Regions from separate parts of the Iodobacter sp. CM08 genome, predicted to be linked through region 1. Evidence: predicted binding sites of a transcription regulator. Region 1 holds the regulator's gene; each other region holds the start of a gene.
The links. Region 1 encodes FNR, which switches genes on or off when oxygen is low (the NO sensors DNR and NnrR bind a similar motif). Its sites were predicted from a motif close to TTGATNNNNATCAA; they were not measured.
Positions count from the first base shown of each region.

Region 1 (10,050 bases):
CGAATACGGCGCATCGTAAAATGCGCGTGCTGCTCGGCCACTTTTTCGTACTCAAACCATAAGTTTTGCGGCTCTCCTTCGGTGATTTCCACATAAGCGTAGTATTGCAATAGCGGCATAATTTCTGCACTCAGCAATTGCCTGCATTGTGGCGAATCGGAATCCCAATTATCACCATCACTGGCTTGCGCTACATAGATATTCCAATCTGCATCGGGATAGCGCTCATCAATAATTTTCTTGGTGAGTTTTAATGCCGATGAAACCACCGTCCCACCCGTATCCCTAGCATGAAAGAAATCATGCTCATTCACTTCCGTGGCTTGGGTATGGTGACGAATAAACACTACTTCTATTTTTTCATAAGCGCGGACCAAAAATAAATATAGCAAAATAAAGAAGCGCTTAGCGATATCTTTTTTGGCCTCATCCATTGATCCAGAAACATCCATTACGCAAAACATCACCGCTTGCGTAGTAGGCTTAGGCACCCGAATACGATTGGTGTATTTCAAATCAAAAGGGTCGATATAGGGAATACATACCAGCTTGGCTTTTAATTCACGAATAATCGCCTGCAGCGTTTGTACTTCTTTTGAGCGCTCACCTTGGGTTTCCAGCAATTCATCTAACTGCTCTTGCACCGTATTGAGTTCTTCAAGCGGCCCTGCAGATAGCGCAATACGCCGTCCTAAAGCGGCACGCAAACTACGCAGCACATGAATATTGGTAGGCGTGCCATCCGAGGTGAAACCCGCCCTCACCGGCTTCATCACCATGCTTTGCTTCAATTGGGTTTTAACCAAATTAGGTAATTCAAGATCATCAAAAAAGAATTCTAAAAATTCTTCTTTGCTTAATTCAAATACAAAATCATCCTCACCATCGCCGCCATTCCCTGCTCCGCCATTTCCTCCCGCACCATCACCACCAGAAGGGCGTTCAATTTCATCGCCTCGGCTATAGCGGTCATTACCAGGAAACACACGCTCCCACACGCCACCTTGGGCATGGGCAAAACCTGGCTCATTAATGTCTTTAACGGGAATAGAGACTTTCTCGCCGCGCTCAATATCGGTAATGGATCGACCATTCACCGCCTTAGTGACCGCTTCTTTAATTTGCCCCTTAAAACGGCGTAAAAATCGCTCCCGATTTATCGCCGACTTATTTTTTCCATTCAAACGCCGATCAATCATATGAATCATTTTGCAACTCCAGTGAGGCGTGAGACGCAAGAGGTGCTTGAGCATAGTGCTCAAGCACAGCTCTTCTGCTCACTGGATTACGATGATTTACGCACTCTTAAGTACCATTCGCACAAGAGGCGCACTTGTTTAGGCGTGTAGCCCTTGCTGACCATCCTATTCACAAAGTCTTCATGTTTACGGGCATCATCGTGACTGGCCTTCGCATTAAATGAAATAACGGGCAGCAATTCTTCGGTATTAGAGAACATTTTCTTCTCAATAACCGAGCGCAGCTTTTCATAAGATGTCCACGCTGGATTATTGCCACCATTATTGGCGCGCGCTCGAAGCACAAAATTAACAATTTCATTTCTAAAGTCCTTAGGATTAGAAATGCCGGCTGGTTTTTCAATTTTTTCTAACTCATTGTTTAAACTAGTACGATCAAAAGATTCACCCGTATCCGCATCGCGGTATTCTTGATCCTGAATCCAGTAATCCGCCAAAGTGACGTAGCGATCAAAAATATTTTGCCCATATTCAGAATAGCTTTCTAAATAAGCGGTTTGAATTTCCTTGCCGATAAAATCAACATATTTCAAAGCCATAAACTCTTTGATATACGAGATATATTTTTGCTCCAGCTCGGCAGAGAATTGCTCACGCTCAACTTGCTGTTCCAGTAAATATAAAAGATGCACTGGATTGGCGGCCACTTCAGCGTGATCAAAATTAAATACTTTAGATAAAATCTTAAAAGCAAACCGAGTAGACAAGCCATTCATACCCTCATCTACCCCAGCAAAATCCCGGTATTCTTGGATGGATTTTGCTTTTGGATCTACGTCTTTTAAATTATCACCATCATAAACCAGCATTTTAGAGAAAATACTCGAATTCTCTGGCTCTCTTAGCCGCGAAAGAATCGCAAATTGCGCCATCATTTTTAAAGTACCCGGTGCACACGGTGCTTTAGACAAAGAGGAATTGAGCACCAGTTTTTCATAAATCTTCACTTCCTCACTCACCCTTAAGCAGTAAGGCACTTTCACAATATAAATACGGTCTAAAAACGCCTCATTATTTTTATTATTTTTAAATTGTTTCCATTCAGATTCATTTGAGTGAGCTAAAACTACGCCATCAAATGGAATAGCCCCAAAGCCTTCTGTGCCTTTGAAATTGCCCTCTTGCGTGGCAGTTAACAATGGATGAAGCACCTTGATAGGCGCCTTAAACATTTCCACAAATTCAAGCAAACCTTGATTAGCTAAACATAGGCCGCCCGAATAGCTATAAGCATCAGGATCATCTTGGGCATATTTTTCTAATTTACGAATATCTACTTTACCGACTAGGGCCGAGATATCTTGATTGTTTTCATCCCCTGGCTCTGTTTTTGCAATCGCTACTTGACGTAATACCGAAGGATGGCGCTTCACCACTCTAAACTGATTAATATCACCATTGAATTCGTGCAACCTTTTTACCGCCCAAGGGCTGGGAATGGTTTTTAAATAACGACTAGCGATGCCAAATTGCTCTTGCAATAGGCCACCATCTTCATCGGCATTAAACAGGCCCAATGGCGATTCATTAACCGGCGAGCCTTTAATACAATAAAAAGGCACGCATTCCATCAGTTCTTTTAATTTTTCAGCAATCGAGCTTTTACCCCCGCCAACTGGGCCAAGCAGATAAAGGATTTGTTTCTTTTCCTCTAAACCTTGCGCGGCATGGCGAAAATAAGCGACCACCTGCTCTATCACCTCTTCCATGCCATAAAACTCACGAAAAGCTGGATAGATGCGAATCACTTTATTTTGAAAAATACGCGATAAGCTAGAATCAAGCCGAGTATCAATAAGCTCTGGCTCACCAATCGCCATTAACATACGCTCCGCCGCCGTGGCATAGGCAACTTGATCATGTTTGCATAGCTCTAGATAGTCTCTAAGAGACATTTCTTCTTCGCGTGTGCGCTCGTAACGTGCAGCAAAATTATTGAAGACATCCATGACGCCTCTCCTCACCGTGTATGTCGTACGAGTGGCTCAGCGAATGCGGCCCCTCACTTGCAAGCAGCTCAAGCACAGGCCACTTGCTTCTTTATAGACAAGCTCAAGTTGAATATTTCAATAAATTACGCGTAGATTGCTAATAAGTTTGACTTGCCAAGCGCTAATCCATAAAAAGAGTGCAAAAAAAAGAGCCCTGCAGGGCTCTTTTTTACTCAGTATTGCGGCGATAAATCAGCTATTTATCTCAGGCGAGTAGACCGTGACGCGATTTCGCCCATTTTGCTTAGAAAAATACAAGGCCATATCGGCTTCTTCAATTACTTTTTGTGGCTCAGCCGCACCAGAATGACATTCAGATAAGCCCAAGCTTGCTGAAATTATAATTTTTGTTTCACCAAACTGAACCGGTTGATCGCATAAAATCACACGTATCCTTTCCGCAGCGATTTCCGCCCCTGCTAAATCAGTTTGCGGCAACAACAACATAAACTCTTCGCCACCGTAACGGCCAAAGATATCGGTATCTCGCAGCGTGGTGAGCACGCGTGATGCCACCACGCGAAGCACTTCATCGCCCGCCACATGACCGTAGTTATCGTTGACTTGTTTAAAGCGATCTAAATCAAACAAAATAACGGTAAAGAATGCCGCCTGATAACGCGACATCCGCTCTAGCTCCTGAGTAAAGCGCGTATCTAAATAGCGGCGATTATAAATTCCCGTTAAACCATCTCGATTGGAATATTCTTCCAATTTACCCATTGCTTCTTGCAATAGATTTTGGGCAATTGCATTGTCGGTCACGTCAAATAAATTGACGGTTACCGCATCCACCTCTCCCGACTCATTTCTTACCGGCATAAAGGTGGTATTTTGCTGCATAAAATCCATCCCACCGGTAATAGGCCGATTATGGGGAAATTTAAATAAATATGGCCGTTGTTCCCAAGAAGTAAACGCAAAATTCTTAAGCACAAAAACACTTTCAATCTTTTTGCTTAACCATTTTTGCGGCAATTCTGGGAACAATTCAAATAAATTAGCCCCAATCGCTTGCTCTGCAGATATTCCGCTATGTTGAGCCATAAAGCGATTCCAGAGCAAAATACGATACTCGCGATCCAGCGAAAAAATACCGACCCCAACCTCATTAACAATAAAATCACATAATCTTTGTTGCATTAGATGTTATCCATAAACGCATCAATAGCTAGCTGTAATCGTAAAATAGATTCTTCTGGCATCAAGGTGAGTAAGTGGCAAGTAAAATCTCTAATTTCTAAAGTAAAGTGTACTTCCACCAATAAAGCGTAATTCCAAGTCAGGTGTTTAGTATTGATCAGCTGATCCACTTCAACATTTTCAGCCATAATGGTGGGCGCAGAAAAAACTAAAGATGCGCCTAATAAGTCAGCCACACCATTTAAACAAGCGCCAATCAATACATTGCCCACATCTAACAACAATTCACGCTCGGCCGTACGATCAATCACACCATCGTAGCCCATCAAATCAGCTAAATTTCTACAGCCATGCTGATCGTACACCACCATGGCCTCACCAGACAAAGAGCCATTAAATGACTGACGGATTGCCGTGGCGGCACTTTTGCTGCCTATCATATGTAGCATATTGTGGCTGATTGAATCGGCTTGAATAATATTGATTCGCGGCACTGATAATTTAACAAAGGTATCTAAAATTTGGGCAAGTTGCGCACCTGCACGCCCCATCGCAATATTGGTAATTTCTTGCAGCGCATCGGCTTGGTCTTCGGTCAAAAACAATTCTTCGTTCATAAAGCGATTCCATATTCGCGCAAAATAATCTCAATATCAGAAGCTTTCACTGGTTTTTGAACAAAGGCCGCAGCCCCCAATTGTCGAACACGTTCACGAGCCTTGACCTGAATATCGGCGGAAACCACCACCACATAGCTATTCAGCCCCTCTTTTTGCATTGCCTCTAGTACCGCATAGCCATCAAGTAGCGGCATGGTTAAATCTAAAAACATCACATCTGCTTTGCCTGCTCGATACGCTGTTAGTGCTTCAATACCATTGCATGCTTGTGTAATTTCAACATCCCAATTTTTAGGCAAGGCTTTTATTAGCATTTTTCTGGCCATAGCAGAATCATCAACAACCAAAATAGGGATAGGCATCTTTTTAAAAGTTCCTTTTAATCAGAAACAACAACTGCAAAAACGCAATATAAAATTATTTTTATTTTTTTATACGTGGATTGGCGCTGAGAAAAACGAAGCCCTGCAACGCGTTAAAATAAATACTGGAAAATCCTAAAAAAGCCAAGAAAAATTAAACTTCCACCAAAAAAATAGCGCAAATAGGGGCGCCGTAATAAGGTGCGCAGTGGCTCTATAAAGGCCGACATCAGCAATAAATTAGGTAGCGTACCAAGGCCAAACGACAACATAATTAAACCACCATGCCAAGGGCTTGCGCTGGCTAAGGCATTTAGCGACGCCGTATAGACCAAGCCACAGGGTAGCCACCCCCATAATGCCCCCACGATTAAAGTATCTGACCAGCGTTTAACCGGCAAAAACAGCCGCATATACGGCTGTATTTTACCCCATAAAGGCCGACCTGCTTTCTCTAAATACAGGATCAATATTGACCATCCTGCCATATACGCGCCGAGCAAAATCAGTAATAAATTTGCAGCAACAAACAAGACACCTTTAACGCCTTGCAAGGAAAGCAAGCTAGACAAGGAGCCTAGCCCGCCCACCAACATGCCAATCAGGCAATAGCCCAAAATACGCCCTAGATTAAACCCTAGGTGGTAATGCCAACGTCGCCCTGCAGGTAGTTGTAAGCTAAATGCCGTAACTACCCCACCGCACATCCCAACACAATGCCCGCCCCCTAAAAGACCCGCTAAAAACAATGCAAAAAGGTCAAACTCAAGCATTTATTTATATCAACTTTGAATATCGCCCCGCAGGTGCCGCATGGCGTAAATAACGATCAAAAATCATCGCAATAGAGCGAACTAGAAAACGCCCCCGAGGAGAAACCACAATGGAATCATCCAACACGGCAATTAAACCATCCTCTTGATACGGTAAAAGCAGCATTAATTCTTCTGCAAAATAACTTTTAAAATCAATAAAATAGGACAGCTCCAACGGTTGGAAACTCAATTCAAACTGGCACATTAATGATTGAATCACCGCAGCGCGGAGCAAATCATCGTGCGTTACGCTTAATCCACGTTCAACAGGTAAGCGATTTTGATCTAATGCAGCGTAATAAGTCGTTAAGTCCTTAACATTTTGCGAATAACAACGCCCTACTTTGCCAATTGCTGATACCCCAAAAGCCATCAAATCGCAATCTGCATGGGTGGAATACCCCTGAAAATTACGATGCAACGCGCCACGACGCTGCGCAATCGCTAGTGCATCATTAGGTAAAGCAAAGTGATCCATGCCGATATAAACATAACCTGCGGCGAGCAGCTGCTTAACACTACTTTGTAAGATATCTAGTTTACCCTCTGCGGTGGGTAGCTGCCCAGCATCAATGCGCCGCTGGGGTTTAAATCGCTCTGGCAAGTGGGCGTAGCTATATAGCGCGATGCGATCTGGCAGGAGAGTGAGCACCCTTTCTATTGTCTGATACATCGTCATTTGGCTTTGATGCGGCAAACCATAAATCAAATCAATGCTGACTGATTTAAAACCATTAGCACGGGCGGCATCAATCACCGCGCGTGTTTCTTCCTCCGATTGCACTCGATTAACTGCTTGCTGCACCGCCAAATTAAAATCTTGAATCCCTACACTCATCCGATTAAAACCAATTTTACCCAATAAAGCCACGGTGGTTGCATTCACTTTACGTGGGTCTATTTCTATGGAGAATTCACCATCGGCTTTTAAATCAAAATGACTGCGAATCCCCTCCATTAAACGGGTCAGTTGCACATCACTCAGAAATGTGGGCGTCCCCCCCCCAAAATGCAGCTGTGAGGCACGCCCACGATTCGTTAATAATGCCGCCTGCATTTGCACTTCTTTCAGTAGATAATCTAGGTATTGATCCGCCTTACCTTGATCCTTGGTAATGACTTTATTACAGGCGCAGTAGTAGCAAATCGTATTGCAAAAAGGCAGATGAAAATACAGAGATAAAGGTTTAATCACAGTACCTGGTTGTTGCTGACGAACACTCTCCTCATAGCGTTGAGCATCCATTGCAACAAATCGGTCCGCAGTGGGGTAGGATGTATACCTTGGCCCCTTGCCGCTATGCTGACTAATTAGATCTCGGTCAAAATCAAGTGACTGTAATACAGTAGCATTATCCTGAAATAACATGTTTCATCCTTATGAACGTATGCGTGCAGCTTGCCCATATTCATTTTCCATAACCTTGATCGATATCAACACAGTCGCGACAAAATCCGTGCAACTGGTGATAACGAGTACATAGATTGAATGATCCCATGAACACGACACCCCACATTCCAGTTCGCGACCTAAGTCTTAAACATCTTCGCCAAAGCTGTGTGAACTGTAGCTTGCGGGAACTATGCCTACCCATTGGGCTGTCTGCTGATGAAATGCATGAACTGGACACCTTGATCACGCAATCCAAACCCATCAAACGGGGTGAAGCGCTGTACCGTGCGGGTGAGCCTTTTCGCTCTCTATTTGCGATTCGCTTGGGCTTTTTTAAAGCCAGCGTTATTTCAGAAGACGGCCGCGAACAAGTCACTGGGTTTCATATGACGGGCGAATTAATGGGTATGGATGCGGTGAGTGCAGACCAGCATACTTGCGATGCCATTGCCTTAGAAGATAGCGAAGTCTGTGAGCTGCCCTTTACCGACATGGAAGAACTCAGCCGCCGCATTCCCGCCTTACAACATCACTTCTACAAATTGATGAGCCGCGAAATCGTTCGCGATCATGGGGTTATGCTTTTACTTGGCAATATGAAGGCTGAAGAGCGTATTGCCGCGTTTTTACTTAATTTGTCGCAGCGTTTTGCAATCCGTGGCTACTCGGCCAGCAGCTTTCATTTACGTATGACCCGTGAAGAAATCGGCAGTTATTTAGGCCTTAAACTTGAAACGGTGAGCCGCTCCTTATCTAAATTCCAAGAAAATGGTTTAATTAAGGTACAAAACCGTTTGATTGAAATCATTGATGCTCCCGCACTCAAACAATTAATTAACAACTGCCAACAATAAGCCACCATGCCTATGACTCCATCTGGACCAGTCCTCTTTCTGGCCCCTGCGGCCATTTTGGAGTCTTTGCAATCTAGGCTAAATACCGTGCCAGTGCCGCAGCTTATGCTGCTCCCCATTGGCATGCAGTCACAAATCCCCACGCTACCCACTGACGGGCTGCTACTTACGGCAGGCCATGCGAGCGTTGAACACTATTTATCCAGTGCTCATTGGGCCCATTCACAAAAATGGCAACATATTGACCTTGCCTTAGTTGGCGAGCCTCAATGCGCCGCTCAATTGGGCTGGATGCTAGCCGCCAGTGGCGAGCCTACAGCCCTCGCTTACGCAGCCCCCTTACTAGATGCCCTTGCTCCCGCAGGATCAGCAAATTGGCTGCACGCCGGAGGGCCTGGCGCGGCAAGCTTTTTAGCCCTTTTGCAAAACATCATGCTGCAGCCACTGATTGAAAGCTGGAAAGTCATTTTCCCCAATGGCAAGCCATCACCCAAGGCTGATTTAAGCAAGCTGGCTGAATTACAAACTACGCAATGGCAAGCCCTCTATCCACTCTGCCAGCAATACTTAGCCCTCAGCCAAGGGCGAGTCCACCACGCTTTTCACCCTCAACTTAATCCGTTTCAGCTACCGACACATATCGAACCTGCCGCCGCATTAGCTCAGTTTTTGATACAGTTCTTTCAAAAATCTTAATAGCGCAAATACATTAACTGAGCAAGATAAGCCTGCTTTTCTATACTCACACTTCCTCTTATTACATCTTGCCACGCATGTTGTCTGCCCTAATCAAAGCACGGCCTAAAGCGGCCATGTATCGCGTGCTGCTACGCCAATTGTATTTCTCTGGCGTTCAATCTCTTGGCGTAAGTTGCTTAGCGGGCGCGGCCATTGGCGCGGTGGTCGTTACCTTGGTACAAGGCAACTTTGGCCAAAGTGGTATTAAGGCGATGAATGTACTGATGATCAGCGCCATGCAAGAGGCAGGCCCCCTGATGGTGGGGCTCATTTTTACGGCGCGTAGCGCATCGGCCATGGCCACAGAATTATCCACCATGAAAGTACACGGCGAATTACGCACCCTAGAGCGGGTCGGCATCTCCGTTTGGGGGTATTTAATCCAGCCGCGCATTATTGCCGCAGGATTAAGCTGCGTGCTGTTATTTTGCTACTTTATGGCTGCAGCCCTGTTAAGTGGCGCGCTGATTACCCCTCAATCGGGGGTGCTTGCAGAAATCAGGCAAAGCTTAAGCCACCTTTCCCTCAGCACCGCCGTGACGGGGCTAGGAAAAAGCCTGTTATTTGGCGTCATCACCAGCATGTCGGCCTGTTTACTTGGCCTAAGTGCCGCATCTGCAAGTACAGAGATTGCCAGGCTCTCTTCACGGGCAGTTTTACTCAGTATTCTTGCGATTCTAACGCTAGATGCCGCGCTAGCCCTACTATTAAGCTCACTCAAATGAGCAACGCTCCCCAGCGCCTGCTACTCCTTTGCAAACATAGCGGGGAGCGGAATTTAGCTTTAGATCAGGCCTGCTATTTACTGCGTAAATACTTAAAACGTCCATGGGGCTTGCTTGCTTTAAGTGGGGGGCTATTAAGCAACATCAATG
Region 1 covers NZ_JAWQUO010000006.1:66,363-76,412, forward strand. The annotation lists gene R6242_RS04695 (YeaH/YhbH family protein) at 1-1,208, opposite strand, end outside; gene R6242_RS04700 (PrkA family serine protein kinase) at 1,286-3,208, opposite strand; gene R6242_RS04705 (GGDEF domain-containing protein) at 3,443-4,393, opposite strand; gene R6242_RS04710 (chemotaxis protein CheC) at 4,393-5,010, opposite strand; gene R6242_RS04715 (response regulator) at 5,007-5,375, opposite strand; gene R6242_RS04720 (sulfite exporter TauE/SafE family protein) at 5,489-6,148, opposite strand; gene hemN (oxygen-independent coproporphyrinogen III oxidase) at 6,153-7,559, opposite strand; gene fnr (fumarate/nitrate reduction transcriptional regulator Fnr) at 7,688-8,437, shown strand; gene R6242_RS04735 (hypothetical protein) at 8,450-9,133, shown strand; gene R6242_RS04740 (ABC transporter permease) at 9,211-9,900, shown strand; gene R6242_RS04745 (hypothetical protein) at 9,897-10,050, shown strand, end outside.

Region 2 (10,050 bases), on a different contig from region 1:
GGCACTTGGTTGACCATTTTTCATTAACAAACAACGAGAAATGCAATTAACCACTCTCTTGGCATGGGGCTTAAAAATCCCCTTGAAGCACGCCGAGCGAGGAATAATCGGCCAGGGGTTTCGAAAAAGGGGTAGCGAGGCAGCGAGCGCGCAGCCTTTTTCGCCAGGCCGATTATCCGCAGTGAGGGGCCTTCGTGCTGGTCGGGGCGGCCTTCTTTTGGTTCTTTTCTTGGCCGTTCAAGAAAAGAACGCCCCTGCGGTGGCTACCGCTCCTAAACCAACGTGCCGAAGGCACTTAAAACATTCACTGACCAGGAGCCACTCAATGAAACCACTCCTCTACCTCACCCTCATCTGGACTTTTTGTCTGGTGATGCTCGGTGCTTATGTAAGGCTTTCTGATGCGGGTTTGGGTTGCCCAGATTGGCCGGGCTGCTACGGGCAGCTAAGCGCGCCGGACGAAGCGCATGAGATTGCCAAGGTCAGCGCAGACTTTGGCCGAGATATGAGTAGCGAAGTAGAGCCTGCCAAGGGCTGGAAAGAAATGATCCACCGCTATTTTGCTGGCGGGCTGGGATTGCTCGTGCTGGTAGCGTGCTGCTTACTCTGGCAAAAACGCCAGCGGCTTAGCCGCATCAGTATTTTGCTACCCTTAGCGGTGATTGTTTTCCAAGCTCTACTTGGGATGTGGACCGTCACCATGAAGCTGATGCCCGTCGTGGTCACCGCACATTTGCTGGGTGGAATGACGCTGCTGGCGCTGCTCACCTGGCTGACCTCTCGCGCCACTTTAGCGCCTCAACTCCCCAGCCAGCTGCGCCCAATCTTAATCATCAGCCTGATTGCCATCGTGCTACAAATTGCCTTGGGCGGCTGGGTATCCACTAATTATGCAGCACTCGCCTGCAATGGCTTCCCTGCCTGCCAAGGCAGCTTTACCGCCCCTGCAGGTTTAAGCGAAGCCATGCAGCCGCTGCGCCAGCTAGGGCATACCACCAATGGCGAAGCGCTGACGATTCATCACTTAGCGGCCATTCACTGGCTGCACCGGCTGGGTGCTTTACTGCTGCTTATCTGTATCAGCGCGCTGATCTGGCAGTTGCGTAAAGCCAGTCCAAGATGGGCGGGGCTGATTGCTGCAGCACTACTACTGCAAATCTCGCTAGGCATCAGCAATGTTTGGTTTGATTTACCACTACCACTGGCTGTGGCGCATAACGGCGGTGCAGCGATTTTACTGATGCTGGTGGTTGCGGTATTGGCACAGGTTTTACCAGTTCAAAATATTGCTAAAGCAACCTCTCCCCTAAGCCTTACCCCAAGAGAGGGAAAAGTAGCGGCTTCAACGACAATGCCATCCACCTAGGGTTTTGACCTGAGCTTCCCCCTTTTACAAAGGGGGGAACTCAAAAAAACCGCTTAAGTGAACGGCATTACAGCTTCTTCGCAGATTTAATTTACCGGAGTCTAACCATGCGTACTCTCGCCCTTACCCGCTCCCATGCCCAGCTGACTGAGCTGCTGAAACTTGGCAAGCCACGCGTGATTGCCTTGATTGTTTTCTGTGCGGTGGTGGGCATGCTGCTGGCGGGCCCTACACTGCCTGCTTTCAGCCTGATACTGGCCGCCACTGCAGGCATTGGCCTAGTTGCCAGTGGGGCCGCGGCGTTTAATTGCCTGATTGAGGTCGAGCGCGATAGCAATATGCGCCGCACCGAGCAACGGCCACTGGTTAAAGGATCGGTAAAACCAAGCGATGCGCTGATTTATGCCCTGCTCACCACGGCACTGGGCTTATGGATGCTTGGGGCGTGGGTAAATATGCTGACCATGTGGCTAACGCTGGCCACTTTCTTTGGCTATGCAGTGATTTACACCCGTCTGCTTAAAGGTGCTACGCCGCAAAATATTGTGATTGGCGGTGCATCTGGGGCCATGCCACCGATTTTAGGCTGGGCAGCGGTTACGGGCAGTGTGCCAGCTGAAGCGATGGTGTTATTTCTGATTATTTACACTTGGACCCCGCCGCATTTCTGGGCACTGGCCATCTACCGCCGCAATGACTACGCCAAAGCGGGCTTGCCTATGCTGCCCATTACCCACGGCTTGGCATTTACTCGTTTATCTATTTTGCTCTACGCCGCTATCCTCGCCGCTGTCACCGCCCTGCCATTAGCCATTGGAATGAGCAGTTGGCTTTACGGCATTAGCATCGTCATTCTTAATACCGGCTTTTTATCACGCGCATTTAAGCTATGGCAGGAAGAGAAAGAAGCCGAAGGCGATCTAATTGCCCGCGAATTATTTAAGTATTCGATTAAATATTTGGCGTATTTATTTGCGGCTTTATTGCTAGATCATTGGTTGATGGTGTTGCTGGCTTAAATGTAGGGGCACGGCATGCCTAAGAAGATTGGCGCATCCGCGTGGGCACAAAAACGTGCCCACGCTACTCACGGCATGCCGTACCTAAATTAAACCGTCCAACTCACAAGGCCGCTATACGCGGTGGCTAATACGATAAGGCCAAAGGCAATTCGGTAATAGGCAAAGCCAACAAAGGTATGAGTAGAAATAAATTTAATCAGCGCACGAATAGCAATAAAAGCGAAGATAAACGAGGCAATAAAACCCACAGCAAATACACCGCTATCGCCAATATCCAACTCGTGGCGATGTTTTAGCAGGCTATAAATGGATGCCGCACCCAGCGTTGGAATCCCCAAAAAGAATGAAAACTCGGTTGCCGCCTTGCGAGAAATGCCAAGAAACATCCCGCCAATAATGGTGGCACCAGAGCGGCTAGTCCCCGGAATTAAAGCAAGGCACTGGCAAAGACCTACTTTAAGTGCATCTTTTAGGCTTAAATCGTCTACCGACTCAACCACCGGCACTTTGTTAGCTTGACGTTTTTCAGCCCAAAGAATAATGATCCCGCCAACAATAAACGCCATCGCCACCGGCACTGGCTGAAATAAATGCGCTTTAATGGTTTTGCTAAATAACAGCCCTAAAATAGCAGCAGGAATAAATGCAACCACCACCGCCAGCAGCAAATTACGCTCTCCACCTGGCTTAGCGGCGCCGGTTAGTGTTTGTGTTAGTTTTGCACGATATTCCCAGACTACCGCCAGCATAGCGCCTAGTTGAATAAATATTTCATACACGTCACGCTTTTCTTTGCTCATAAAATTGAGCAAATCACCGGTTAGAATCAAATGCCCAGTACTAGAAATAGGCAGAAACTCCGTAATACCTTCAACCATGCCCATAATGAGCGACTTAAACAGCAATACGATATCCATTGATACTCTGCCCAATAGCCTGAAAAGAATCGCATTATATCCTTGCAATCTTATCAACTGATTAAGATATGATATTTATTGCAAGGATTTACATTGAATAGCTCAAATATTTGCAGAGAACGCTCTCGCTCAAATATAAGCTAGCTAACACCCCACTTCAGCCCAATCCTATCAACTTAAGCACTATGCCATTCGTAGGACGGGTGAAACCCGCGAGTGATGTTGAATAAATACGTGGGTTTCACCCGTCCTACACGGCAATCAAACCGGCAAATGTGCACGCAATCTGCTGGGTAACCACGCTAGGAGCGGCTCAAAATCAGTCGCGTCCATCAAGTTTTTTAGCGTGAGCCCCAGCTCGGTATCGCCCTCAATACTTAAGCGGCGCTGAAAAAACAGCGTATCGGGGTCTTCTAAGCGTCGGGCCAGCACCAAATAATCAGCAAGGCTGGCACTAAAGCTTACGTCTGCTGTGCCGGTCCCGCGCTTAAAGCCGCCATTTTGAAAAGACAGCGTCAGGCCTCGACCAATATCCAGCACTTCTAAGCGAATATTTCGCCCAGCCAGCCATATAAAATCTTCCTCTGGCCAGAGCTTGCTTTTGACCAGATTCAAACTGCTCGCCAAAGCAATGGCAAGAGGCGCTTCTGGTAGCTTTAATAAGATAAATTGACGTAAGCGTTTCATATACATTCCTTAATACCTGCTTCTCCATGCCAATAACCATTCACAATCCCCTGTGGATAAGCTGTTGAAAAGTCGTGGATAGCCTTGGGATAACTGCATTTTTGGGCATAGGCTGCCACCAGCTCGCTCGTGCCTGTGGCTTGGGGGCTGATGCGCAGGATATCGATGCCCATCTCGGCCATTTGTGGCAGCTCGGCATACAGCGCTTGGCAGGCGGATGATTGGGTTTGAATGCCGTTCAGCCGTAAAAAACCTTGGCCTTCACGCGTAGCTACCAACTGCCCATCAGCATGATCTAGGCAGCGAAACTCACAGGCATCTTTATTTAGCCCGTAATAGCGTGCGGTAAAGCAGCGCGCTGAAAATGCCAGCGGCAAATAGCCGTGAGTAAAGACTTCGGTTTCAATGGCGGTGGTTTTTTCCGCCAAAATGGCAGCAATATCGGCTTGGCTACTTTCTAAGGAAGGCAGCCAGCGTATTGCGCCTTGAGTGGCAAACCAATCTAGTGCTACACCGTTATAAATATTCAGATGTGGCCCAGCCACAAAGGGAATCCCCAAATCACGGGCCACTTTAACCGCGCCCAAGTCATTGGCCTCGATACACCCCCCCGCTTCGGCTAGCTTTTTTAAGCTAGATAAATCACTGGCCGATTCCAGCAAGGCTTGCGAAGAAATCACCACCTCTTTACCCGCTGCCCGCAAGGTTTTAGCCAGCTCAAGCCAATCTGCACTGCGTAGCTCATGCCGACGCGAGCAAACTACCTCGCCCAGATAAATCACATCCACAGGCCAAGTCAGTGCCTCGGCATAAAAATCTAACACCTGCTGCTTAGGCCAGTAATAAAGGATGGGACCGAGGGAGAGTTTCATAAATACCTGTTAATAGAATATTACTAAATCTTTAAGCACAGCAAACACAAAGAGCACAGCGTTCTACAGAGAAAACTAAACACTATTACGCTTGTTTCTGTCATTCAGGCTTAGCATTTTTTTGCGCCAGTATTGGAGTGATAATTAAGCATCAACGCCACGGCCGATCATAAGCGCCCAGCGTTTGCTGATGCCCTTCTGATACCTTATCTAAAGCCGCCTGCCACGCAGGTTTAACTGAATAACGAGGGTCAGCGCTGGCATCAATAGCCATACGCAAGGTCTTGGTTACCTCCCCAACATAAGATGGGCTGCGCTGGCGGCCTTCTACCTTGATCGCCGCTACACCCATTCGCATTAGCTCCGGCAGGATAGCTAGCGTATTCAAGCTGGTTGGCTCTTCCATGGCGTAATAGGTATCCCCTGCCACCTCAAAACGCCCCTTACAAAGGGTTGGATAGCCCGCAGGCTCGCCCGCTTCAAAGCGATCAATCAATACACCATTCAAACGCGCATCCATACGATCACCGTGGTTTTCCCAGCGAACAAAGCTGGCTGGGGAGCACACACCGTGGGTATTGGGGGATTGCCCCGTTACATAGCTCGATAAAATGCAGCGGCCCTCAGCCATCACGCAGAGGCTGCCAAAGCCAAACACTTCAATCTCTACCACTGTATTTTTAATCACATATTCAACTTGCGGCAGCGTCAGTACGCGCGGCAGCACGGCGCGGCGCACGCCAAAGCATTCATGGGCTAAATTAATGGCTTCAAAATTAGTGGCAGAGCCTTGCACCGATAAATGCAGATGCAAATGGGGATGGGTGCGGTGAGCGTATTCCAACAGCCCTAAGTCAGCCAAAATAACGGCATCTGCGCCTAAATCAGCCGCCTTATCCACCGATGTGCGCCACTCGGCAACTCGCCCCGGCTGGGCATAGGTATTAATCGCGATCAGCACTTCACGGCATTTAGCGTGGGCGTAGCGCACGCCTTCCGTCAGTTGAGCATCGCTAAAATTAAGGCCAGCAAAGTTTCTGGCATTGGTGGCGTTTTTAAAACCCAAATAAACCGCATCAGCCCCTTGGTCGATCGCGGTTTTTAAGGCGGGCAGGCTGCCAGCGGGGCAAACAAGTTGTGGCAGGGCCATAAGCACCCCCGAATGATAAACATGGGGAGCTTAAATACATCTGACACCGTGCCTTTTAAGCTATATCAAACAAACGCCAGAATAACGCGCAGAAAAAAGCGTGCGTCTGCAAAAAGCAGCACCGCACGCCTTAATCAACCCACACACAGAGCGACCATGCCACAAAGCCCACACGCTTTATGACACTTATTCATCATACTGCATCGCAACATATTCTGCTTTAATCGAGATCAATTTCTCTGAAATAAGCCCAAAATTGCTAAAAAATAGTAAGAAAGGGCGTTTACCGCATTTTGTAGGCATTTGCTTCCCACTACGCACAAGGCATAGTGCCATAATTCCCAATTGGCAGACATGCGACTAAGGTTCATGCTGCATGACATTCCCGCTTGGGCACAAGCCAAGCAAGAGAAAACGAACAAACAAGGATGCTCAAAATGCAAATTGCAATGATTGGTCTCGGTAAAATGGGCGCAAATATGACTCGCCGCCTTGCCGCTGGTGGTGCCACCGTATTTGGCTTTGATGTAAGTGCTGAAACGCGCACCCAACTTGCCGCTGAACACGCCAATATCCGCAGTTTTGACTCCGTAGCCAGCCTGATTGCCGAATTGCCAAGCCCACGCGTGGTGTGGATGATGTTGCCTGCTGGTGAAATCAGCGAAACCATGTTTGGTGAGCTAACTTCATTATTAGCTCCAGGTGATTTGATTATTGATGGCGCAAACGCCATGTATAAAGATTCGCAACGCCACGCTAAAGAACTCAATGCCAAAGGCTTTAAGTTTATGGATGCGGGTGTATCAGGCGGCGTATGGGGCTTAGCTAACGGCTACACCATCATGATTGGCGGTGAAAAAGACGCGTTTGCGATGGCTGAACCTTTCGTCAAAATCTTGGCTCCGGCTTCCGATCGTGGCTGGATTCACGCAGGCCCGGCTGGCAGCGGCCACTATGTGAAGATGGTTCACAACGGGATTGAATACGGCATGATGCAAGCCTTTGCCGAAGGCTTTGCCCTCTTAGAAGCTAAAAAAGAGCTGAATCTTGATTTAGCTGCAGTAGCTGAAACATGGCGTCATGGCTCGGTGATTCGCTCATGGTTGCTCGACTTAACCGCCGACACCCTAAAAAACGACACCAAGCTAGAAGACATCCAACCTTTCGTACCCGATTCTGGCGAAGGCCGTTGGACTGTACTAGAAGCCGTAGAGCTAGGCGTTCCTGCTCCAGTGATCGCAGCGTCGCTATTCCAGCGCTACACCACCCAAGGTAAAGGCGATTACGTGGCTAAATTGCTATCCATGATGCGCAATGCCTTTGGCGGCCACCATGTAGCTAAGAAGTAAACGGCTTTAAGGCACTAAAAATAAACCCCGTCTTTTTAAAAGGCGGGGTTTTGTTTTTTACATGGGGGCCTCGAAAAGCCTATATTTCTAAATAAGACAAGGCGCGTATTAAAAAAATCGACGCTGCATATGCGTTGATATGTAAGGAGGTTTTTTTAATGCGCAACGCAGTATTATGAGACCAGATGGGTTTTTCGAGGTTCCCATAAATCCTTCAGCATAAAAATCTCGCACGAGTGATGGCCGGTGTCGCCCATAGCCTCAGCAATTTGCCTAAAGCCCATTTTTTTATACAGGGCGAGCGCTGCCGGTAAGCTGGCCGTGGTTTCCAGATAGCACTGCTGATACCCCGCCTGCTTTGCAAAATCACAGGCAATATTAAGCAAACGTTGGCCAAAACCTAAGCCTCGGCTACTGCTTAATAAATACATCTTTTGTAACTCGCATACTGATCCCACAGCGCCCGCTAGCGGAGCAATACCTGCACCACCAAGTAGCTCACCAGCATCCTTTTGAATTACCCAATAAGCAGCGCCTGCCTGCTGATAGCATGGATAAAGTTGATCCAAATACGGGTCTGCCACGCCATAACCCTGAGCCGCGCTCAAGCCGTGCTCTGCCGATACTTGGCGAATCACCGCCGCTACGCCCTGATTATCCGCCTCTAACATTCGGCGGATTTGATAGCCTTGCTGGGCACGGGCTTTGACTAAAGCTTGCCGATACAAAACTAAACCCGCCTCCAAAGCCTGCTGCTCGGCGTGGCTTAGCTGCTGTAAAACCTGATTAATTTCGCCATCATATTGCCCATGCACCGCCTGTAATAGCTCTTTACCCATCAGGGTTAGCACGGCCTGCTTACTTCTTTTATCACTGAGATGCGCCTGCCACTCAATCAAACCCTGCTCTAGCATTGTTTGTAAAACTCGGCTGGCGTTGGATTTATCAATGCGCAAGCGCTCGACCAATTGCAAACTTGTGAAGCTAGCGCTTTCCAGCTCAATCAAAATATGCGCCTCAACGGGGCTGAGATCGACCTTTCCACATTTTTTAGCAAACACACCTAATTCACGAACAATATCCCGCGATACGGCCCTTAGCGCTCTTGAATTCATGCCAATCTCAATATAGTTGTTTTTTACAACTATATTGAGGACTCAATCACTTGGCAAGCATTACTTAATGCTGCATTTTTTTACATCTCGCTTACCCCAATATATTTTAAAAGCATAACTGCGTAGATTCAAAGCCAAACCATCCACTCAAAGACTCGCCATGCCCAATCCAATTCGCACCGCCATTACGGCTTTATTTATTGCTGGATCGGCTTTAAGCCACGCTAATAGTTTGGTGTTAGAAGCCGCAACAATGGATAGAGCGGCCGATCCATGCAGCAATTTTTATCAATTTGCCAATGGTAAATGGCTGGCCGAGCATCCCATTCCGGCAGACCGAGCAAGCTATGGGGCGTATGACGAGGTGGCTGAAAAAAATCTGGATGCGCTTAAAAAGATTATTGAGAAGGCTGCACAATCCACCAGCCCCAATCCAGTGGCGGATAAAGTAGGTGCATTTTATTTAAGCGGAATGGACGAGACGGCAATAGAGGCGGCTGGTGCTCAGCCGCTGGCTGAGCGGCTAAGCCAAATTGCGGCAATCAAAACAAGGCAAGATTTAATTCGCACCATCGCCCAATTGCATAGCGAGGGCATTAATCCCTTATTTGATTTTAATATCAATCAAGATGCAAAGAACTCTCTGCGCTATATTGTCGATTTATCGCAGGGCGGTTTGGGCCTGCCAGACCGAGATTATTATTTAAAAACGGATAGTAAAAATAAAACCATCCGCCAGCAATATAAAGCCCACTTGGTTCAGGTATTTGTCCTACTGGGGGATAAGCCTCAGCAGGCTGAAAAAAATGCTATTCGTATTCTTCGTTTAGAAACTGGCCTTGCCCATGCTTCAATGACGAAGGTAGAGCAGCGCGATCCTGAGGCGACTTATCATCTGCTCAGCGCAAAAGGCTTGCAAAAACTCAGCCCCAACCTGGCATGGCGCGATTACTTTGAAGAATTAAGCATTGCTGTGCCGCATGATATGAATATTGCCCAGCCTAAATTCTTTAAACATATTAACCATATTATTAACACCGTATCTTTGGATGACTGGAAGGTTTATTTGCGCTGGCATCTAGTCCATAACCGAGCTAAATATCTTTCCTCAGCTTTTGTAAATGCAGATTTTGATTTTTATAGTAAAACCTTATCTGGGGCAAAAGAATTAAGGCCGCGCTGGAAGCGGGTATTAAAAAGTGTAGATCAAAATTTAGGTGAGGCATTAGGTGAGCTTTATGTCGCTGAATACTTCAGCCCAGCAGCCAAAGCCGAAGCTTTAGATATGGTCAGCAATATTAAATATGCTATGGCTGAGCAAATTAAAACGCTGGACTGGATGAGTTATGCCACCAAGCAGCAAGCTTTAAAAAAACTGGATAAAATCGCCGTTAAAATTGCTTATCCAGATACTTGGCGAGATTACAGTACTTTGCAAATCAGTAAAGAATCTTATGTGAGCAATATTAAACACGGCCATGAATTTGAATTCAAACGCCAGCTTGCCAAATTAGGTAAAGAAATTGATAGAAATGAATGGGGAATGACGCCTTCTACCGTCAATGCTTATTA
Region 2 covers NZ_JAWQUO010000019.1:26,862-36,911, reverse strand. The annotation lists gene R6242_RS12390 (hypothetical protein) at 1-13, shown strand, start outside; gene R6242_RS12385 (COX15/CtaA family protein) at 326-1,366, shown strand; gene cyoE (heme o synthase) at 1,474-2,385, shown strand; gene R6242_RS12375 (undecaprenyl-diphosphate phosphatase) at 2,475-3,305, opposite strand; gene ubiT (ubiquinone anaerobic biosynthesis accessory factor UbiT) at 3,567-3,992, opposite strand; gene R6242_RS12365 (U32 family peptidase) at 3,989-4,864, opposite strand; gene R6242_RS12360 (ubiquinone anaerobic biosynthesis protein UbiU) at 5,016-6,014, opposite strand; gene gnd (phosphogluconate dehydrogenase (NAD(+)-dependent, decarboxylating)) at 6,452-7,363, shown strand; gene R6242_RS12350 (bifunctional helix-turn-helix transcriptional regulator/GNAT family N-acetyltransferase) at 7,537-8,478, opposite strand; gene R6242_RS12345 (M13 family metallopeptidase) at 8,639-10,050, shown strand, end outside.
Region 2: gnd (phosphogluconate dehydrogenase (NAD(+)-dependent, decarboxylating)) is a predicted target of FNR. The motif match lies at 6,235-6,248, and genes of this name have one in related genera.

Region 3 (10,050 bases), on a different contig from region 1:
CTTCCAGCAAATACTCACGATCCCTTGTGCGCAGCGTGATGTATTTTTGCTCAGCTTTAAGATAATAAGCATCAGAAACAGGGATTAAATGCACTCGGCCCCGTTCTGTAACGCTGAAATGGCTGCGAGCATGGCTAGCAGGCTCGGCTTGAACTCGAGCAGAACGCATATCCTGTACCCGCTTCAAAGCAGAAAGTAGCCGTTCCTTACGGATAGGCTTTAATAAGTAATCCACGGCACGCACTTCAAAGGCGGCAACGCCGTACTCTTCAAATGCGGTAGCAAAAATAACCGCAGGAGGGTGCGAGAAATGGCTTAGCTCTCTGGCCAGCTCAATACCACTCATTTGTGGCATTTGAATATCCACAATCACCGCATCTGCATCGGCTTCTGCCAGCGCGGCAAGGGCTGCCATGCCACTAGTAGCGGTGCCTACAACATCGTGCGGGCATTCATCAGCCACATCAGCCAACACATCTTGTAACCTGCGCAAGGCAGGGATTTCGTCATCAACAAGGAAAAGGCGCAATGGTGTTCCCATGGGGAATCTCCCGGTAAGGCAAGACAATATGTATTTGATAATAGTCGTTATTCGCGTAAGTGCTTAAATTGGCTTCAGCATCAAAGTGAAGCAATAAGCGCTGGCGGATATTGTCTAGCGCCATGCCATTGCCTCGATGCTGGCTTACCGTACCTACGGGTGGTAACGCATTTTTAATGACTAGATGCACTTGCGTATCTTTCTGATAAATTCGAACCTGAACTGGGCTTGGTTCCAATATAGGTTCTACGCCGTAATAAATTGCATTTTCTAACAAGGGCTGCAATAGCAAAGGGGGCAGGGCGGCCATCAAGGGCGCATCGCTGATATCCCATTCCACCTTCAACCTATCGCCTAAGCGCACGGCTTCAATATTTAAATAACGCCGAGCAATTTCAAGTTCACACTTCAAACTAGCCAGCTGCTGCTTATCCACCATCACCACTCTGAATAAATCAGCCAAGTCTTCTAGCACTTGCTCTGCCCGCCGTGGCTCACGACGAATCAATGACAACACCGCATTTAAGCTATTAAAAAAGAAATGTGGCCGGATCCTTGCTTGCAGCGCCGCCAATCTTGCTTCAGTGAGCCTTGGTGACAAAGATTTCCAGCGCAAACGCATGTAAAGCATTAAAGACACTACCAACATCATGGTAAACAGCAGCGCAGGAAGCAAGCCAGTCTGAGGTAGCAGCAAAGAAGTAAGTACTTTTCTTTGCCCGTACACCAGCAACATCGCCAGCAAATTAACCAAGACAATGCCAGTCCGGAAAGAAAGCGGCTTTAAGTAAGGCGCCGCTAAGGCCAAGCCTAATAAAGTACCTAATAGCGGCAGCTCCACCCACATTGCCGCCTCACCCAGCCTTAATGGCCACTCTTCCCAACGTGATAGACCCAATAATACGTAAGCCAACATCCCCAAATGCACCACGACTAAAATACGCAAAATAACGCCAAAATTACGAAAATCTGGCAAAGGGACGGGCTCTTCGCTTAATTGCTCTAGCAGCATACGGTTCATCCATGGGATACATCTGCGGTGTAAACGCCGATGATCTGTCTCAGAAACATCTGAAAACAGAGCCTACACTATAAGGATCTTATTACGGGCTTGCTGAATGTCACTCGCCATTATCCATAGCCGCGCCATGATTGGTATTGAAGCGAGTGCCGTGCTGGTAGAAATCCACTTGGCAAACGGTTTACCGGCTTTTAACTTGGTAGGCTTACCCGATTTAGAAGTCAAAGAAAGCCGTGAACGGGTTCGGGCGGCCCTCGCCGTGTGCGGTTTTGAATTTCCCAACCAACGTATCACAGTCAATCTGGCCCCTGCCGATTTACCTAAATCATCAGGCCTCTTTGACTTACCCATTGCCATAGGCATTTTGGCAGCAAGTGGTCAGCTTCCTTTAGAGCAGCTTAATCATTTTGAATTCGCTGGCGAGTTAGGGCTATCGGGTGAACTACGCTCTATTCGTGGTGCGCTAGGTATGGCTTGGGCTGCCCAAGCGGCAAATAGAACGCTTATTTTACCCGCCGCCAGCGCCGCAGAAGCCGCCTTACTCAGCAGCGCCAGCGTGCTTTCGGCGACTCATCTGATGCAAGTTTGCCGTCATTTACTAGGCAGTGATCCACTGCCTATCGCCCAGCCACTGGCGATAGAAGCGCCACCAGCCATGCTCGATTTAAGCGAGGTAAAAGGGCAGCAACAGGCCAAACGCGCACTAGAAATTGCCGCAGCAGGTAGGCACAGCCTGCTCTTAATTGGCCCTCCCGGCACAGGAAAATCCATGCTGGCGCAGCGTTTGCCTAGCTTGCTTCCCAAGATGAATGAGCTGGAAGCGCTAGAAGCCGCCAGAATTCAATCACTAGGTAGAGAGCGTCTAGATGCCAGCCGCTTTGGAGTTCGCGCTTACCGAGCGCCCCATCACACCGCATCTGCGGTGGCTTTAGTGGGCGGAGGAAGTGTGCCGCAGCCAGGCGAAATCTCCTTAGCCCATCACGGCGTATTATTTTTAGATGAATTACCCGAGTTTGATCGTAAGGTGTTAGAGGTTTTACGCGAGCCACTAGAAAGCCAAAAAATTCATATTGCTCGTGCCGCGCATTCAACCATCTTCCCTGCCGATTTCCAATTGATCGCCGCCATGAATCCCTGCCCATGCGGCTTTTTGGGCCACCCAAAGAAAGCCTGCCGCTGCACGCCCGATCAAGTTGCCCGCTACCGAAGCAAATTATCCGGCCCCTTTATGGATAGAATTGACCTAGTGATCGAAGTGCCATTATTACCAGAAAGTACGCTGCTGGCCGCGGCCACAGGGGAATTATCCAGCGTAGTAAGGCAACGTGTGGCAGCGGCTCACCTCAAACAAGAAGCGCGGCAACAAACGCCCAATGCGCGGCTTAGCGGCAAATTACTAGAACAACATTGCCCCTTAAACAACGAGGCCCGAGGCCTACTGCAAACCGCGATCCAAAAACTATCGCTCTCCGCCCGCGCCACCCACCGCGTGTTGAAAGTAGCCAGAACCATTGCCGATCTAGCCGGAGAAGACGGCATTAGCACCAGCCATATTGCCGAAGCAATTCAATATCGGCGAGGCTTGGGCGGGTGATGAAGGATAGGTAATGTAGGGTGGGCCCCCGTGTCCACGTATTTATTTGCATGATTTTTAACCATCGCCCGCGTGGGCACGATAAAGCCTTGTGCCCACCCTAGATTTTTTATATCTAGCCTTGTGGTAGTTAATTTTGTCTCAGCTTGCTAGACTCCGAGGCACTTTAGTAATCGGTTTCACGTGAAACATGGCAACTCCTAAATACGACGAATCCTCCGTTAAGGTCTTAAAGGGCCTTGATCCTGTCCGGCACCGCCCGGGTATGTACACTCGCACCGATAACCCACTGCACATCTGCCAAGAAGTCATCGACAACGCGGCCGATGAGGCTTTGGGCGGCTACGCCACCAAAATTGATGTGGTGCTGTATCGCAATCAAAGCGTGCGCGTTTCTGACAATGGCCGTGGCATTCCGGTTGGAATACACCCAGAAGAAGGCGTACCAACAGTGCAGGTGGTGTTTACCCAGCTGCACGCTGGCGGTAAGTTCGATAAAAAAGACGGCGGTGCTTATGCGTTTTCTGGCGGCTTGCATGGCGTTGGCGTATCAGTCACCAATGCGCTATCCACGCGTTTAGAGGTTGAAGTCAAACGCGATGGTCAGTTGCACCGCTTAGTATTTGGTAGCGGCGATGTGATTGAGCCGCTAGTGGTGCTAGGCAGCTGCGCTAAAAAAGACAGTGGAACCAGCGTTTATGTTGAGCCTGATCCTAAATACTTTGATTCGCCGCTGATTCCGCAAGCAGATTTAGAACATCAGCTCAAATCCAAGGCCGTGCTCTTGCCTGGCCTTGTGGTCAATCTAGCTATTGAGCAAGCCAATGGCGAAATGATCAATAAGAGCTGGTGCTACCCTGATGGCTTAACCGGTTATTTATCTGAAAAAGTAGCGGGTTACACCCAGCTCATCCCTATTTTTGAGGGTGAGAAATATATCGAGCAGGTTGACGATACCTTTTCGCTAGGTGAAGGTTGCGCTTGGGCGCTAACTTGGACCGATGAAGGCCCTGTTAACCGCGAATCTTACGTTAATCTGATCACCACGCCTTCCGGCGGCACCCATGAGTCAGGCTTACGTGATGGCGTGTTTCAGGCGGTTAAAACCTTTATTGAATTTCACAGCCTGCTGCCTAAGGGCGTAAAAGTACTGCCAGAAGACTTATTTGGCCGCTGCTCGTTTGTGCTATCTGCCAAAATTCTAGACCCACAGTTTCAAGGCCAAACTAAAGATAAGCTAACCAGCCGTGATGGCTTAAAGCTGGTTTCTACCGTGGTGCGCTCACCATTTGAAATTTGGCTAAATCAACACGTTGATCTAGCTAAAAAACTAGCTGAGCTGTGCATCCGTGCAGCGCAAGCGCGGCAAAAAAACTCGCAAAAAGTAGAAAAGAAAAAATCCTCTGGCGTGGCGGTTTTACCCGGCAAGCTTACCGATTGCGCATCGGATGAAACCGAGCGCTGCGAGTTATTTTTAGTTGAGGGTGATTCGGCGGGGGGCTCAGCCAAGCAAGGCCGTGATAAGGATTTTCAAGCCATTCTGCCGCTGCGCGGTAAGGTGCTGAATACTTGGGAAGTCGATCGCGACCAGATTTTTGCCAATAATGAAGTACACGATATGGCGGTTGCCATTGGGGTTGATCCGCATACGCTAGGGGATAGCAAGGCGGATTTATCTGGCCTGCGCTACGGAAAAATCATCATCATGTCGGATGCGGACGTAGATGGCAGCCATATTCAGGTGCTGCTACTCACGCTGTTTTATCGCCATTTTCCGCAGCTGATTGCAGCGGGGCATATTCATGTGGCCCAGCCACCGTTATACCGTGTAGACGTGGCTGGCAGTGGCAAGGCCAAGCCACCGCGTAAATTTTATGCGCTAGATGAGGGCGAGTTAACGGCTATTTTAGACAAGCTTCGCGTCGAAAAAGTGCGTGAAAATGCATGGAGCATTAGCCGCTTTAAAGGGCTTGGTGAAATGAATGCCGAGCAATTATTCGACACCACCATGAACCCTGATACCCGCCGCATGCTGCGCGTGGGCATTAACGACGATGTAGCGCTCAATACCCGTGAGCTGATGCATATGCTGATGGGCAAGACCGAGGCCAGCAGCCGCAAAGCTTGGCTAGAGGCGCGTGGTAATGAAGCTGAAGCAGATATTTAAATAGCTTTAAGTATAAAAGAAGGGCCGCTAAACAATATGTCTAGTGGCCCTTTTTTATGCTTACTTAAGCTTGCGGAATAGCTTGCCTAACAATGTTGAATCTTCTGTGTGCTCTGTATCATTTTCATCAGGAATAAGTTCGCAATGATCTGGCAGCGCATCAGCGTTAACCTTGCCAGCAACAAGGCAGCTCCAGCTAATCTGGCCATTCTCATTGGCCGATGGGCTCAGAATAATTTTCTTATCCTGATGCGGCGCATTCAATGTCACCGTTACTTCAACGGATTCGGAATCCAGTTCAACATCTTTAACAATGCCATTAGCTGGTTTTTTAAAGCCCAAAGCTTCTAAATCAGCAGGAGCATATTCATTTTCTGCGTAGAACTGACCAACTAAATTTGCCGCAGTATGGCCAGCAGCATAAGCTTGGCTTAACTCAACACGGGTTTTAGCATTCAGTGCTTTAGTTTGATATGTGCTATAGGCAGAAATAGAGATCGGTACCAGAATCAGCAGCAGATAAAGATAAACTACCATCGCTCCGATCAGACCAAAACCGGTATTGGGGATGGTGGCAGAAATCAGCCAAGCAAAAATATTGCGCCGTGGAAATACGGTTTCTTCGCCTTTTTCAATTCGCGCCACGCGCTTGCACAGCCATGGATAATCAGCAGTCAGCTCATTAACCGCCATCCAGAAGCCATCGGTATCCTTAGTCTGAGCGATATAGGCTTGGGTATTCAGTGTTTTCCAACGGGTGCTCCCCGCAGCGAGTACTGCCAACGCATGTACTGCGCTTTGCTTATTACTGCTGCAAGCTAAGCCATACTGATCACAGCTGTATTCTCTGGCCCGCGAATAAGCCGTGCCTAGCAGAGGAATCCACGTTGCAAACACCAGCCACCAGTGATGAACCAGATGCTTTTGTGCAATATGACCTAATTCATGGCCGATATAAAAGTTAAGCGCTTCAGGATCATCCTGCAATGCATCCACAATATCGCTTAATAAAACCACGTAATAACGGCGTAAAAAACGTGTTGCAAAGGCATTTAAAGCACCATTGCCGGTCATTAAATAAAACTCTGGCAACTTGCTTACACCGGTAATCTGGCAGCAGGCTACAAAGCGATCATGTAAATCTGGGAATTGCTCTGCGGTAACGCGTACGCCATTACCCCGCACATAAGAAATAAAATATGAAAAACCAAATAAGCCGATGAGATACAGCACCAGCATAATGATCCAGATAATTCCCAAAGTAGCGATGGTTAGCCCTAGCCAACACAAGCCAGAAATCAGCGCCATAATTATAAACAGCCGCTGCTCATTCGCATAAGGCTTGATATTTGCTCGCTGGATTGCATTGCCCTGCAGCGGTACTGCGCCCTGCTCTTCCATAATGCCTCAATGTGTATTTTTACAAGGCGGTGATTATAGCTTGTAAACGTGCATGTACTTACTTGAATCTTGTACTTGTCAATTAACTACATAAGTATTTCTACCAACATACGTAAGATTGTAAATTATTAATAATTTGCCGTGGATCAACAGAATTTCAGCTTTACTCAAGTAGAATCCGACTAAATTAGTCGGGAATTATTAGGAGCTACAGATGATGTTGTTTTCATCCGAATCGGTCACATTTGAAACACCCATTGCCATGCTGACCGCCTGTCATGACAGGGTGCGTCAGTACGCGGCTCTAACACACAAGCTTGCTCTGCACCTGCTTAAAAACGGCGCAGATGCCAAAGCTCAAGAGGCAGCAGCAAGCATCCTGCGTTATTTTGATATCGCAGCCCCCTTGCACCACGATGACGAAGATCTCGATTTATTCCCACTATTAAGCCAGCACGGCCAACCAGAGCTGCAAGCCATCATTGCGGCCACCAGCGCCGAACACGCCACGCTAGGCCTGCTCTGGCAAGAAGTACGACGCTATTTAGTACCGCTAGCGGCTAGCAAGGGCGGGGTATTACCACTGGCTTTAGCAGAGGACTTTGCTAATCGCTACTCAGCCCATGCCCAGCTAGAAGAAACAGCCATCTACCCCTATGCCGCACAATTACTCGATACGGCCACCTTGGCAACCATGGGCCAGAAAATGGCAAACCGACGTATGCAAGGTACTGAAAAATGAAAACCTTCCTTAGTGCCCCACATCGCATCGGCTTTTTTAGCGGCACGCTTTTACTGATCCTCAGCCTTGCTTGGTGGGCTAGCGAGATGCTACTCAGAGCCAAGGGCAGCACGCTGGCAAGCAGCATTGCGCCGATTTTTTTACACGGCTATCTGATGCTGTATGGTTTTTTTCCGCTGTTTATGTTGGGCTTTATTTATACGGCAGGACCAAAGTGGCTAAACGTTGCCAGCCCAAGCGCACCGCTGTATGTGCCAATTATCTTGGGCTACGCCCTAGGCAGCGCCTTGCTGATTGCAGCGCTGGCATGGCCCTCATTGCTAATCTTAGGCATTGCGCTACATTTCCTTAGCTGGGGAGCCGCCTGCTGGGTATGGTTTAGCCGAATCTTAGCCAGCCATGCCACAGATCGCAGCCATGCCATCGCTATTGCCCTTGCCTTTGGCTTAGGTTGGCTAGGGCAAGGATTTGCGCTGTTTTGGGCGGCATTTTCCTCGACCAATAGCTGGCTCAGCATGGTAGAAATCGGCCTGTGGGGATTCTTATTACCGGTTTTTTTAACCGTAAGCCATAGAATGCTGCCGTTTTTCTCCGCCAACGCGCTCGCTAATTACACCGCTTGGCGGCCGCGCTGGCTGCTTAACGCCATGCTTGCGCTGGCTTGGGCCCATGCAGCGTTTAAGCTGGCTGGGCATAATAGTATTGGTGTGGATACGCTGTTTGCAGGCCTGCTGCTTTATACCAGCTGGCGCTGGCGGCTATTTGCATCGCTGCAAAACCGCTTATTAGCTATGCTGCATCTGGCGTTTGCTTGGGCAGGCATCGCCATGCTGCTCTACACCGTGCAAGACGCTGCCGCCTTAGCCGGCTGGGCTATTTTAGGATTTGCTCCGCTACATGCACTGACCATTGGCTTTTTTGGCACCATGCTGCTGGGCTTTGCTACCCGAGTCAGCCTTGGCCACGCCGGCCTGCCACTACTTCTTAGCCGCATGGCTTGGACGCTCTACTGCCTACTCCACGGTGTTACTCTGGCCCGTGTCCTTGCCGATATTATTGGCCAATGGCAAACACCGCTGCTCTGCACTGCAGCCTTAGGTGCTTTAGCCGCTTTTCTTATCTGGGGCAGCCGCTTTATGCCAGTCTATTTAAAGCCAAGGGCGGATGGCAAGGCAGGTTAATCGGCTAACGATAGGGCGCAGCGCAAAGCGCTCTATAAATTTCCAGCAAAGCGCTTATCATAAGCAGCCTACCATCTCGAGTTTTAGCATGCTGCACGCCGAAGTCCTGCTTACCCTCATTCACTCAGTTGATCTCGTCGCCAGTAACTCCCTATCGGCGAGTAGCCAAGCTAAGCTCGCCACCATCCATTCCCCCTTGCGCGCTCAGCAATTTATTTTGGGCCGGATGATGTTGGCCAAAGCAGCAGAGCGCATATTGGGCGACAGCTATGCCGTGAGCGATATTGAGGAGGGCGAGTTTTTCCCTTATTTGCTTAAAGCACCTGATTTACACGGCAGTATTTCGCATAGCGGGGATTATCTAGGCGTAACTGTGAACGCCGAAAGGGTGGGCTTAGATCTAGAAAGCTGCCGCTATAAAAAAAATATCGCCAAACTTGCTGAATTTGCCTTAGCCGAGGCCGAAGCAAACTGGGTAAATGCCTTGCCAGATGAATCTCAAGAACGTTTTTACCTGCTTTGGACTTTACGTGAAGCGGCGTTTAAAGCAGATTTACGCGAGCAAGTCATACGCGGTAGCAGCTTAATTATTGATGAAAATATCAAGGTAGATTGGCACTGGGCCAGCGTAAGAGAGCCTAAACAGCGGGTAAGTATCGCCTCCGCCACGGCCTGCTCTTTGGTTTTAATCCACAATCTGGCGCTGTAATTGCCAAATAACGATGCATTCCATCAAATATTGCACTCTTTACCCTTAGCGCCCAAAACCGAACAAAGTGGCCTTAAAAGACAAAAAATAGCCAAAATAATGGGTTTACTAAGCGAAAATAATGATTTTTAGCCGTTTTTTGCTAGAGAATGCAAAATATGCAGCCGTTTTGCAAAGGACTGATAAGCGACACTTTGCGATAGTACGGTATATGCAAACGCAGAGTTAAGGTAAGCTACCCCTTCATACCAACCCTAGTTTTCTAATGATGACCGATCAAAATTCAGCTTTAGCTCAAGCATTTCAATCTGCGATTGGCGAGAAATCTGCCCGTCAGCAGCAAATTATGATTATTGAATTACTTTATCAGCGCTATCCGGTGATGAAGCAATTTAAGCCTTTAATGATCGGTGTTCACAAAGAGCTAGAAAAAGCACTGCCACAGTTTGGTGCCAATCATGTGCACCGCGCCATTGCCGCTCACTGTCGCAAAGTGCGCTACCTTAAATCGGTAGCCCGTGGCGGCAAGCGTTTTGATCTGAATGGCAAGCCAGTAGGCGATGTAACTGTTGAAGAAAAAACAGCCGCAGCTAAATTCGTACAAAATATCGAAGATCGCAAAAAGCCACAAACCGCTACCGTAGCAGAAGAAGTGGCTGTTGATCCGATGATCACGAGCGAAGTCATTGCTGAA
Region 3 covers NZ_JAWQUO010000036.1:554-10,603, reverse strand. The annotation lists gene R6242_RS17620 (LytR/AlgR family response regulator transcription factor) at 1-541, opposite strand, end outside; gene R6242_RS17615 (sensor histidine kinase) at 510-1,553, opposite strand; gene R6242_RS17610 (YifB family Mg chelatase-like AAA ATPase) at 1,660-3,156, shown strand; gene parE (DNA topoisomerase IV subunit B) at 3,347-5,323, shown strand; gene R6242_RS17600 (M48 family metallopeptidase) at 5,384-6,724, opposite strand; gene R6242_RS17595 (hemerythrin domain-containing protein) at 6,939-7,466, shown strand; gene R6242_RS17590 (NnrS family protein) at 7,463-8,647, shown strand; gene R6242_RS17585 (4'-phosphopantetheinyl transferase family protein) at 8,736-9,356, shown strand; gene R6242_RS17580 (ProQ/FINO family protein) at 9,622-10,050, shown strand, end outside.
Region 3: R6242_RS17595 (hemerythrin domain-containing protein) is a predicted target of FNR. The motif match lies at 6,861-6,874, and genes of this name have one in related genera.